One region of the Rossellomorea marisflavi genome, then DNA from elsewhere that is predicted to be linked to it. Evidence: riboswitches for the same ligand, from Rfam matches in the RefSeq annotation. Region 1 holds a riboswitch; the other holds the start of a gene.
The links. Region 1 has a riboswitch for S-adenosylmethionine ahead of K6T23_RS01455 (Na+/H+ antiporter NhaC family protein). Riboswitches for the same ligand answer to the same signal wherever they lie in the genome.
Positions count from the first base shown of each region.

Region 2: it holds a riboswitch for S-adenosylmethionine, as region 1 does, so the genes downstream of both, K6T23_RS17350 (methionine ABC transporter ATP-binding protein) here and K6T23_RS01455 (Na+/H+ antiporter NhaC family protein) in region 1, are expected to answer to the same signal.

Region 1 is NZ_CP081870.1:266,110-270,534, reverse strand. It holds gene K6T23_RS01470 (YpbS family protein) at 15-269, shown strand; gene K6T23_RS01465 (DUF2187 family protein) at 387-659, opposite strand; gene K6T23_RS01460 (hypothetical protein) at 787-1,389, opposite strand; SAM riboswitch class I at 1,608-1,715, shown strand; gene K6T23_RS01455 (Na+/H+ antiporter NhaC family protein) at 1,802-3,118, shown strand; gene K6T23_RS01450 ((S)-benzoin forming benzil reductase) at 3,181-3,936, opposite strand; gene K6T23_RS01445 (divergent polysaccharide deacetylase family protein) at 3,983-4,425, opposite strand, start outside.
Region 2 is NZ_CP081870.1:3,313,349-3,317,773, forward strand. It holds gene K6T23_RS17335 (carboxymuconolactone decarboxylase family protein) at 1-179, opposite strand, end outside; gene K6T23_RS17340 (MetQ/NlpA family ABC transporter substrate-binding protein) at 254-1,081, opposite strand; gene K6T23_RS17345 (methionine ABC transporter permease) at 1,097-1,765, opposite strand; gene K6T23_RS17350 (methionine ABC transporter ATP-binding protein) at 1,762-2,769, opposite strand; SAM riboswitch class I at 2,920-3,026, opposite strand; gene K6T23_RS17355 (thioredoxin family protein) at 3,720-4,031, opposite strand; gene K6T23_RS17360 (toprim domain-containing protein) at 4,034-4,393, opposite strand.

The DNA of each region.
Region 1 (4,425 bases):
AGAGGGATGAGGGCATGAGCGTACACAAGGACATCACAAAGCATTCAAGCAAGCAGCACAGCCTCGTGAAGGAGTTCATGAAGCTTGATGAATCGAGGGAACAGGCCATCGAAGAAGCCCTTACATTATGCGAAGCCGGAAAGCCATTCACCACCGACCGCATCAATCATGTCACCCAGGAGATCAATGCCCTTGCAAGGCAGGGCGTCGTACCCCAGCGCAAGACCGTGACGGAAGAAATGGTGAGGGAGTACGCAAACCGGAGATGACCCGAGGCGAAGGTGAAGCATGCACAGCTCTGCATGCTTCACCTTATCACTTGAACAACTCAAAGAAAATCCCCCGGACGCTCATTTTAGCGCCGGGGGATTTTTCTTATATACTATTTACGCCTTCAACGCACTGTTCCAGCCATCGTAGACGAAGACCGGATTCGTGCCGTTTTCGGCCCGCTCGATGATGGCATAGTTCTTATGGGCAACCACGGTTTGATCATCGGGAAGGTCCAGCTTCTCCGCTGACTCCTTATCCATGCGCACGATGACCGTATTCTCCCTTAGGGTCGTCACGACACCTTGCAGGACGTGCTTTTTCCTTTTGAATTCTATAATGTCGCCAAGGTTGGCATATTCTTTTGAGTAGACGAAGGTATTATCCATAATAGACTCCCCTTTTACATGAAAGTTGTTAACGCTCGAATCCTATATGTGATATATATCTTTCTTGTACCACCAGTCAAAAGATTTAAAACCTATTATTCTAATAAAATAATCTTTATTCTGAAAATTATTCAGATTTACGGTCCACCAAGGTGATTTTATAGATATAAGCCTTGTCGGATTTTTTGAAGCCACCGACAGGTTTCCCATCTTCCAATCCAATACCTACGGAATCCCCGTTGTTTTTAGAAGTAGCCATTCCGTAAATATACACAGGCTTATCTTTCTTGAGCTCCACTTTTTCTGTTAACAAGGAGGATGCACTACTTCCACTTTCTTCAGGTATGGGGTCTTCCTCCATAGTGATAAAGGTGCTTTCGCTCCCATTAAAAATCTGCAGATCCTTTTCAGAGCTTTCCATGCCGAAGGAGTTCAGGGAGTGTTTATACTTTTTCGCTTCTTCGTCGTATTGGAACGGCTCATCGCTTACGAGCTTCCCTTTTTCATACACTTCTATGGTCCTTTCAAGATCCATATCCTTTGCCAGGGTTCCATCCAGGGTAAAGAAGAACATGGAACCTCTCCCTGTAGCGGCAACCACCTTTTCTTCCTTATCACTCAGGTCATACGGTTCCAACGTCAACTGGGATGAACCATTTCCCTTCCCTTGAGAACACCCCACCAGTAGCAGACACATACTCAATGCCAGCAGCCAATATCGCTTCTTCATACGGTCATCTCTCCTGTTTGTCGAGGGTTGCGAACCCCCTTATTTTTCCATTGTCTGATTATATCATCTGGTTTATTCCAGTTACAATCCTAACTGTGTTCTTCTTGAAAATATGTATGCGTTTGCTTGATACGGATGAAAATTTTCCCGTTTGACATTTAGGATGAAACCCATTAAAGTATGAAAGTATCTTAAACATAACTGCATAACGTAAAATCTTCTTATCCAGAGAGACGGAGGGACTGGCCCTATGATGTCTCGGCAGCGGACTCGTCCAAACGAGTGCTGTGCCACATCCAGCAAGCCACCGGCTTGAAAGATAAGAAGGGTGTTTCGTTTTCATGAAACCTCTTCTTATTTGAAGAGGTTTTTTATTTTATGCGCAACATATCATCTAAAAGGAGTGCACAACATGAATCAGGAAAAAGGCAATCTACTGGCATTATTACCATTACTCATATTCGTTGCCCTGTTCCTTGGGGCAGGTATCATTTCAGGGGACTTCTATTCCTTCCCCGTACTCGTGGCGATCATCATCGCTGCTGTCGTGGCATTGGCCATGAACCGGAAGGACAGCCTCAATGTGAAGGTTGAACGCTTCGCCAAAGGAGCGGGTAACCTCGATATCATGATCATGGTCTTGATCTTCTTATCGGCTGGCGCTTTCTCAGGTGTGGCTGAAAAAATGGGTGCCGTTGATTCAACGGTCAACTTCGCCCTATCCGTCATTCCGGAAAATCTCTTGATTGTCGGGCTGTTTGTGATCGCCGCCTTCATCTCACTGGCCATGGGGACGTCCATGGGGACGATTGCGGCCCTTGCCCCTATCGGTGTCGGAATCAGCTCAGGAACGGATATTTCCCTTCCGCTAGCCATGGCGACCGTTGTCGGTGGATCCATGTTCGGTGACAATCTTTCCTTTATTTCGGATACGACCATCGCGGCCGTCCGTACGCAGAAAACGGAGATGAAAGATAAGTTCAAAGTCAATTTCTTCATCGTCCTGCCTGCTGCCATCATCACCATCATTGCCCTGTTCTTCGTGACGCTTGGCAACCAGTCGTCCGTCGACGCCGGAAGTTATTCCATCGTGAAGATCCTTCCGTATCTTGCCGTCATCATCGGTGCCCTCTCGGGATTGAACGTATTTGCCGTCTTATTCGGCGGCATCCTGCTTTCAGGAATCATCGGATTCATCGACGGAAGCTTCACACCGACAAGCTATTTCGGCAGCATTGCCGATGGTATGCTCGGAATGGGCGAGATCGCCTTCCTATCGATCCTGATCGGAGGAGTGGTGGAACTGATCCGTCACAATGGCGGGATCCAGGCGCTTCTCTATCTTGTAACGAGGAAGGTCGGTTCATCCAAAGGCGCGCAATACTCCACTGCGGGACTCGTGGCATCCACGAACCTGTGCACCGCCAATAATACCATCTCCATCATCATTGCCGGGCCTCTTGCCAAATCAATCAGTGATGAATACGGTGTGGACAACCGGAAGACAGCGAGTATCCTCGATATCTTCTCATGTGCCGTACAAGGTTTGATTCCATACGGTGCCCAGATGCTTCTTGTAGCTGAAACAGCCGGCATTTCGCCGCTGAGCATCCTTCCGTATGCGTTCTACCCGATCTTGACGGCGATTTGTGGCCTGGTGGCGATCAAATTCGCCCTGCCTCGTTTCACCCGCAGGAAAGCTCGTTCTACAGAGCCGGTACAATCATAATTCAATGGGAAAAGCCCCGGGATGCTGGTATCGACCAGAGCCCGGGGCTTTTTTGTGTCCAATTATACAAGATCATTGATGTGATAAAGGTTACCGCTTTCCACTTCTGTTTCCGTGATCAAATTCACCAGTGCATCCGCAACCGTCTTAGCGCTGCGAAGGGTCCCCTCTTCCTTGTAGCGTTTGAACTTCTCTACTTCTACAAAAGCTTCCTGTGAGGAGGAACGGATTTCTCCCTGCATATCTGTATCCATGACACCCGGGCTGAAGGAAATAACCTTATGATCCCGTCCTGAAGTCGATAGCTCCAGGCTCACGGTTTCCGTCAGCATATTGAGTCCTGCCTTGGTGGAGCAGTACGTACTCCACCCATACACAGGCCTGCTTCCTGCACCTGAACTGACATTGACGATCAGCATCTGTCCAGATTTGCCCTCAGACGCGGAGATCATCTCATTGAGGACGATCATGGGAGCAAGGAGATTCACGTGAACACTTGCTTCCAAGCTCCCGGCATCCACTTGTCCGGACGGATTGATGGGGGTGACCAAGCCGGCATTCTGAATCACATAAATCGTGTCGGCTCCGCTTGAAAACACGCTTGCTCCCACTTCCCTGAATACCTGTTCCGTGTCGGTAGCAGATGTCAGATCGCACGGATGAAAGGAATAGGTCACCCCTGCATCCGTGGCCATGGCCTTCAGGTTTTCATTATCTCGACGGGATATGTTGATGAGCCCGACCCCTTTTTCCACCAGGCCAGAAGCGATTGCTTCGCCCAGTCCCCTTGTTGCTCCGGTCACAATAGCCATTTTCATGTAATCGACTCTCCTTCCGATTATTCATCACCTATCAGCATACAACTCATGGCATGCTTTCATCAATCAAGTGATACTCCGGAATAAGGTCGGATAACGGCACAATATTGGCTTCTTTTTCGTAGACAGGAATGAAGTCCTTCAGCATCGATGCAATCATCGTACCCGTTACACCGACGTGACCGATGGCCACCATGCTGTCATCTTTTTCAAGTTTAGCGGCAAGTTTTGTCGCTTGCTGCCCGATGTGCTCCTTCGTGTAGACATCATCGAAAAAGAGACCGTTCTCGAGATAAGGCACCTTCAGTTCTTCAGCAAGCTTCGGGATGACACTTTTCCCCGTTGTTTTGCTGTCGAGATAAAACATGCCGTGCTTTTTGCATACTTCAAGGACGATCCTCATGATGCGTTCATCGGCTGTCACCTTCGAACCCATATGATGATTCATCCCCACGGCATGCGGGACATCTTGGATCGCTTTCTCCACAC
Region 2 (4,425 bases), 1.3 Mb from region 1:
CTGATGCCAAGGGCGATCAGCTGCTTCTCTTTCTTTGATAATACCCCTTCACGGAAACAATGCTCCGTGAAGGCATTGTATTGCTGTGCCAGCTCCGGCATTTTTTCAGTGAAGATCCCAAGCCCCGTCTTATAATCGAGCAGGGCCGCTTCCGTCGTATTTCTAGGCTCTACCTGCATTCACTTTCAGCTCCATTCTAATTCGAGTGATCGAAAATAGTATGAGCTTATTGCAAAAAGATTATGTTTGGTATTTATTCTTTGACCGGCACCACGGAACCTTTCCACTCTTTATTGATGAAGTCCTGAATTTCATCAGACTGAAGCACCTTCACAAGCTCCTTGATTTCTTTTTTGTCTTCATCACCTTTTTTGACCGCGATGATGTTCACATACGGTGATTCCTTGTCTTCAATGGCAATGGAATCCTTGACCGGATCCAGTCCGCTATCGATGGCATAGTTGGAGTTGATGACGACTGCATCGCCTTCTTCATTATTGTAAAGCTGAGTAAGAAGGGCCGGCTCGTATTCGTAGTCGAATTTCAATTTTTTAGGGTTTTCAGCGATATCATCCAATGTCGCCTGGGTTTTATCAATACCATCCTTCAATTTGATCAGACCGTTTGCTTCAAGCAAAGTCAGGATCCTTCCGTGCTCTGCCACGGAGTTACTGAATAGAATGGTTCCGCCTTCCGGGATATCTTTAAGGGATTGGTGCTTCTTGGAATATACCGCCATCGGTTCGATGTGAATTCCTCCGGCACTGACGAAGTCATAACCATGTTCCTTCTTTTGCCCTTCTAGATAAGGGATGTGTTGGAAGTAGTTCGCATCAAGATCTCCGCTCTCGAGATCCTTATTTGGCAGGACATAATCCTGATACGTTTCGATCTTGAGATCGATCCCTTCTTTTTCAAGGATCGGTTTTGCTTCCTCAAGGATTTCAGCGTGAGGAACATTGGATGCTCCGACCACAAGTTCCTTTGAGTCGCCTGAGCTACCGTTGCTCCCGCCGGTTCCGCATGCTGCCAATCCTATGATACTCGCTGCTGCAATCGTTCCCACTAACCATTTTTTCATCTGAATTCTCTCCTTTTATCGTTTATCTATTTTATTGGTGAAATAATCACCGACAAGCTGAATGATGAATACAAGAACCAGGATCATGATTGTCGCTGCCAAGGTGACATCGGTTCTGCTGCGCTGGAATCCATCCAGGAATGCCAGATTCCCGAGACCACCAGCCCCGATGACGCCTGCCATTGCGGTATAACCGACCAATGCGATGGCCGTCACGGTGATTCCCGAGATGAGAGCCGGCATGGATTCTGGGAGAAGGACCTTCATGATGATGGTACTCGTCTTGGACCCCATGGCTTTCGCTGCTTCGATGACCCCTTTATTGACTTCGCGGAGGGCGATTTCCACCATCCGGGCATAAAACGGGGCTGCACCGATGATCAGGGCTGGCAAGGCCGCGTTGGCCCCCCGGATCGTCCCGATCAATACCTTCGTAAAGGGAATCAGTAACACAATCAGAATGATAAAAGGGATGGACCTGAATATATTGACTGCCGCATTGGTAATCGTATAAGCCGCCTTGTTCTCCCAAATGTTCCCCTTCGATGTAAGGAACAAGAGGATTCCAAGGGCAAGACCGAGGAAAAAGGTCAAAATGACCGACATCCCCGTCATGTATAAGGTTTCAAGTGTTGCCTCCCACATTTTCTCCCAATCGACATTCGGAAAGACTTTTTCAATCATCTCTCCATCACCTCCACCTTCACTTGATTTTCAGCAAAAGCGACGGCCTGATCCACAATCAATGGATCTCCGGTCAGCTGGATGAACAACGTTCCGAAGGCCCCTTTTTGTGTTTGGGATATCTGCCCTTGAAGGATATTCACTTCAATATCGAACCGGCGGATCAGCGCTGTGATGAGAGGCTGATCTGTGCTTTCTCCTACAAAAGTAAGCTTCAGCACCTTCCCATCCTGACAATGTTCCAAGACATCATCCGATTCCTGTTGCTGAGAAACTTCTTTTACAAAACGCTTCGTCACTTCTTCCCTAGGGTTCCGGAACACGTCAAGTACGTCCCCTTCTTCGACGACTTTACCTGAATCCATGACCGCTACCCTGTGACAAATCTTGCGGATGACATGCATCTCGTGGGTGATCAACACAATCGTTAATCCAAGACGATCATTGATATCCACTAAGAGGTCGAGGATGCTGTCTGTGGTCTGTGGATCAAGGGCGGAAGTCGCCTCATCGCATAGCAGCACTTTCGGATCATTCGCCAATGCCCTTGCAATGCCGACCCGCTGCTTTTGACCTCCACTCAATTGCGAAGGATATGAATCGCCTCGGCCTTCAAGCCCGACCAGGTTAAGGAGTTCATTTGCTTTTTTGATCCTCTCTTTTTTCGATACACCTGCAATTTCAAGGGGGAACTGGATGTTTTCCAGGACCGTCCTCGACCAAAGGAGGTTAAAGTGCTGGAAGATCATCCCCATGGACTGCCTTGCTTCCCTGAGGGCCCTCCCTTTTGCCTCTGAAATCAGCTGCCCGTTCACATCGACGGCTCCATCAGTAGGGACCTCAAGCCCGTTTAACATCCGGATCAACGTGCTCTTTCCGGCTCCACTGTATCCGATCACACCGAAGATTTCTCCATCGTTGATGGTCATATCCACCCCATCGACGGCTGAAACCGTTCCGTTTTTCGTTTGAAAGATTTTTTTTACATCAGAAATCGTAATCATGTTGCATCCACCTCACCATCAGTAAAACCACCGGTTTACTAGGAATTATATCCAAATGACGTTTGCTGTTAAATCATCGAACGTCATTTGGAAAATAAAAATGCCTTTCTGCGATAAGCAGAAAGGCATACTATTTCAATAGTAGACTTTCTCTCATCTGTCGAAGCCTTCGCTTCGAGTGAATTGGCACCGTGTCAATTTTCATTGACGGTTGCCGGGTTTCATCGGGCACTTCCCTCCACCACTCTTAATAAGAGATAAACGTTATTTAATTATTCATACTAAATACTCAGAAATTTGTTACTAAAGTGATACTATCACCGAATAAACATGGTGTCAATTCATTTTTGCACATTATACGCTCACTGGTTCAACGATGTGAAAACGGGTCAACCAAAGCACGGATTCAGCAAACAACAAATGCCGGTAGCCCCCACGGACTAGGACATCCTTTTTATCAACAAGGGAAGTCAATCGCTCATTCCCTGCAAATAAAGAAAGCAACTGCCGTTCATGTCCAGCCGTTATCCTCAGGTGGGGCTCAGGATGGGGATTGGGAAGTACGGAACATCCCTTATTTGATATAGACAGACTGTACCCGCTTGAGCCACTTTGGAAGTGTAGGACGAACGGTGTGTCTGGAAATAATAATTGTAAGTGATACCTGGTCTCGCATTGATCTACTATTTTCTCTAAATACTCTCTCATGCAACCCCTCCAGTATCTCGGATACTTAACTAATTCCACTACTGGATTGTTTATCCTCCCGTACTTTCTCGACAGATTGTGGACGGACTGTCGAAGGAAGGGCCCAATAGACAATATATTGGCGGGTTCGTTTCATTTCCCGAGAAATATGTCCCGGTGTGTAGAAAAGTCGTAGTGGTTTTCGTGAAAATCTATCTATTTCTTGTGCTATTCGAGCATAAAAAAAGGCCTTTTTGGCCCCTTCACGCTACCTTTTTCAATGCTTCATACAGAAACGGTACAGACTGGAACGCATAGATCCGGTCGACCTCGACTCCATCTTTGAACAGGAGGAGGCAAGGAACGCTCTCGATTGCATACTCAGTTGCGAAATCCGCCATGTAATTAAGATTTGCCTTTGCAAAAACAAACGGTTGGGGCAGATTTTCTACGATCTCGATCATCCTCCCTGCAACCTGACAGGTCCCACACATGGGTGTATACAAATAGAGGGCAAGCAGTCTTTCATTCTTTCGAATCGTTTGCAGCGCTTCATGGCTGTTCAACTCTTTCAAATCTAATTCATCCTTTTTCCAAGATATTGTTGGTGGACATCAATATTGGCTCCGATCAAAACGGAAGCGAGGTGATATTCCGGGGCAGCAGCCACTTCCTTGTACATCCTGTCGATATACAGGTGGCCTGCTTCCGGGAACTCCCGCTTGAATTGCTTGCGGAGTTTTTCACCGGCTTCGTCGGCATCCACAAGGATGTATACGTCCCTGTCGATTAATGAATCAATCAGTTCGTCCATTTTAGTCAGACTGATCGTACCATTGGTACAAATGATTTCCACGGGCTCACTGATGATATCTTTGACCTTTCGTTTATCGGATGTGCCTTCTACGATCAGGACTTTTTCATCCACGACTTCCATGACAATCACCTTGACTTTCAGTGAAGTAGTAA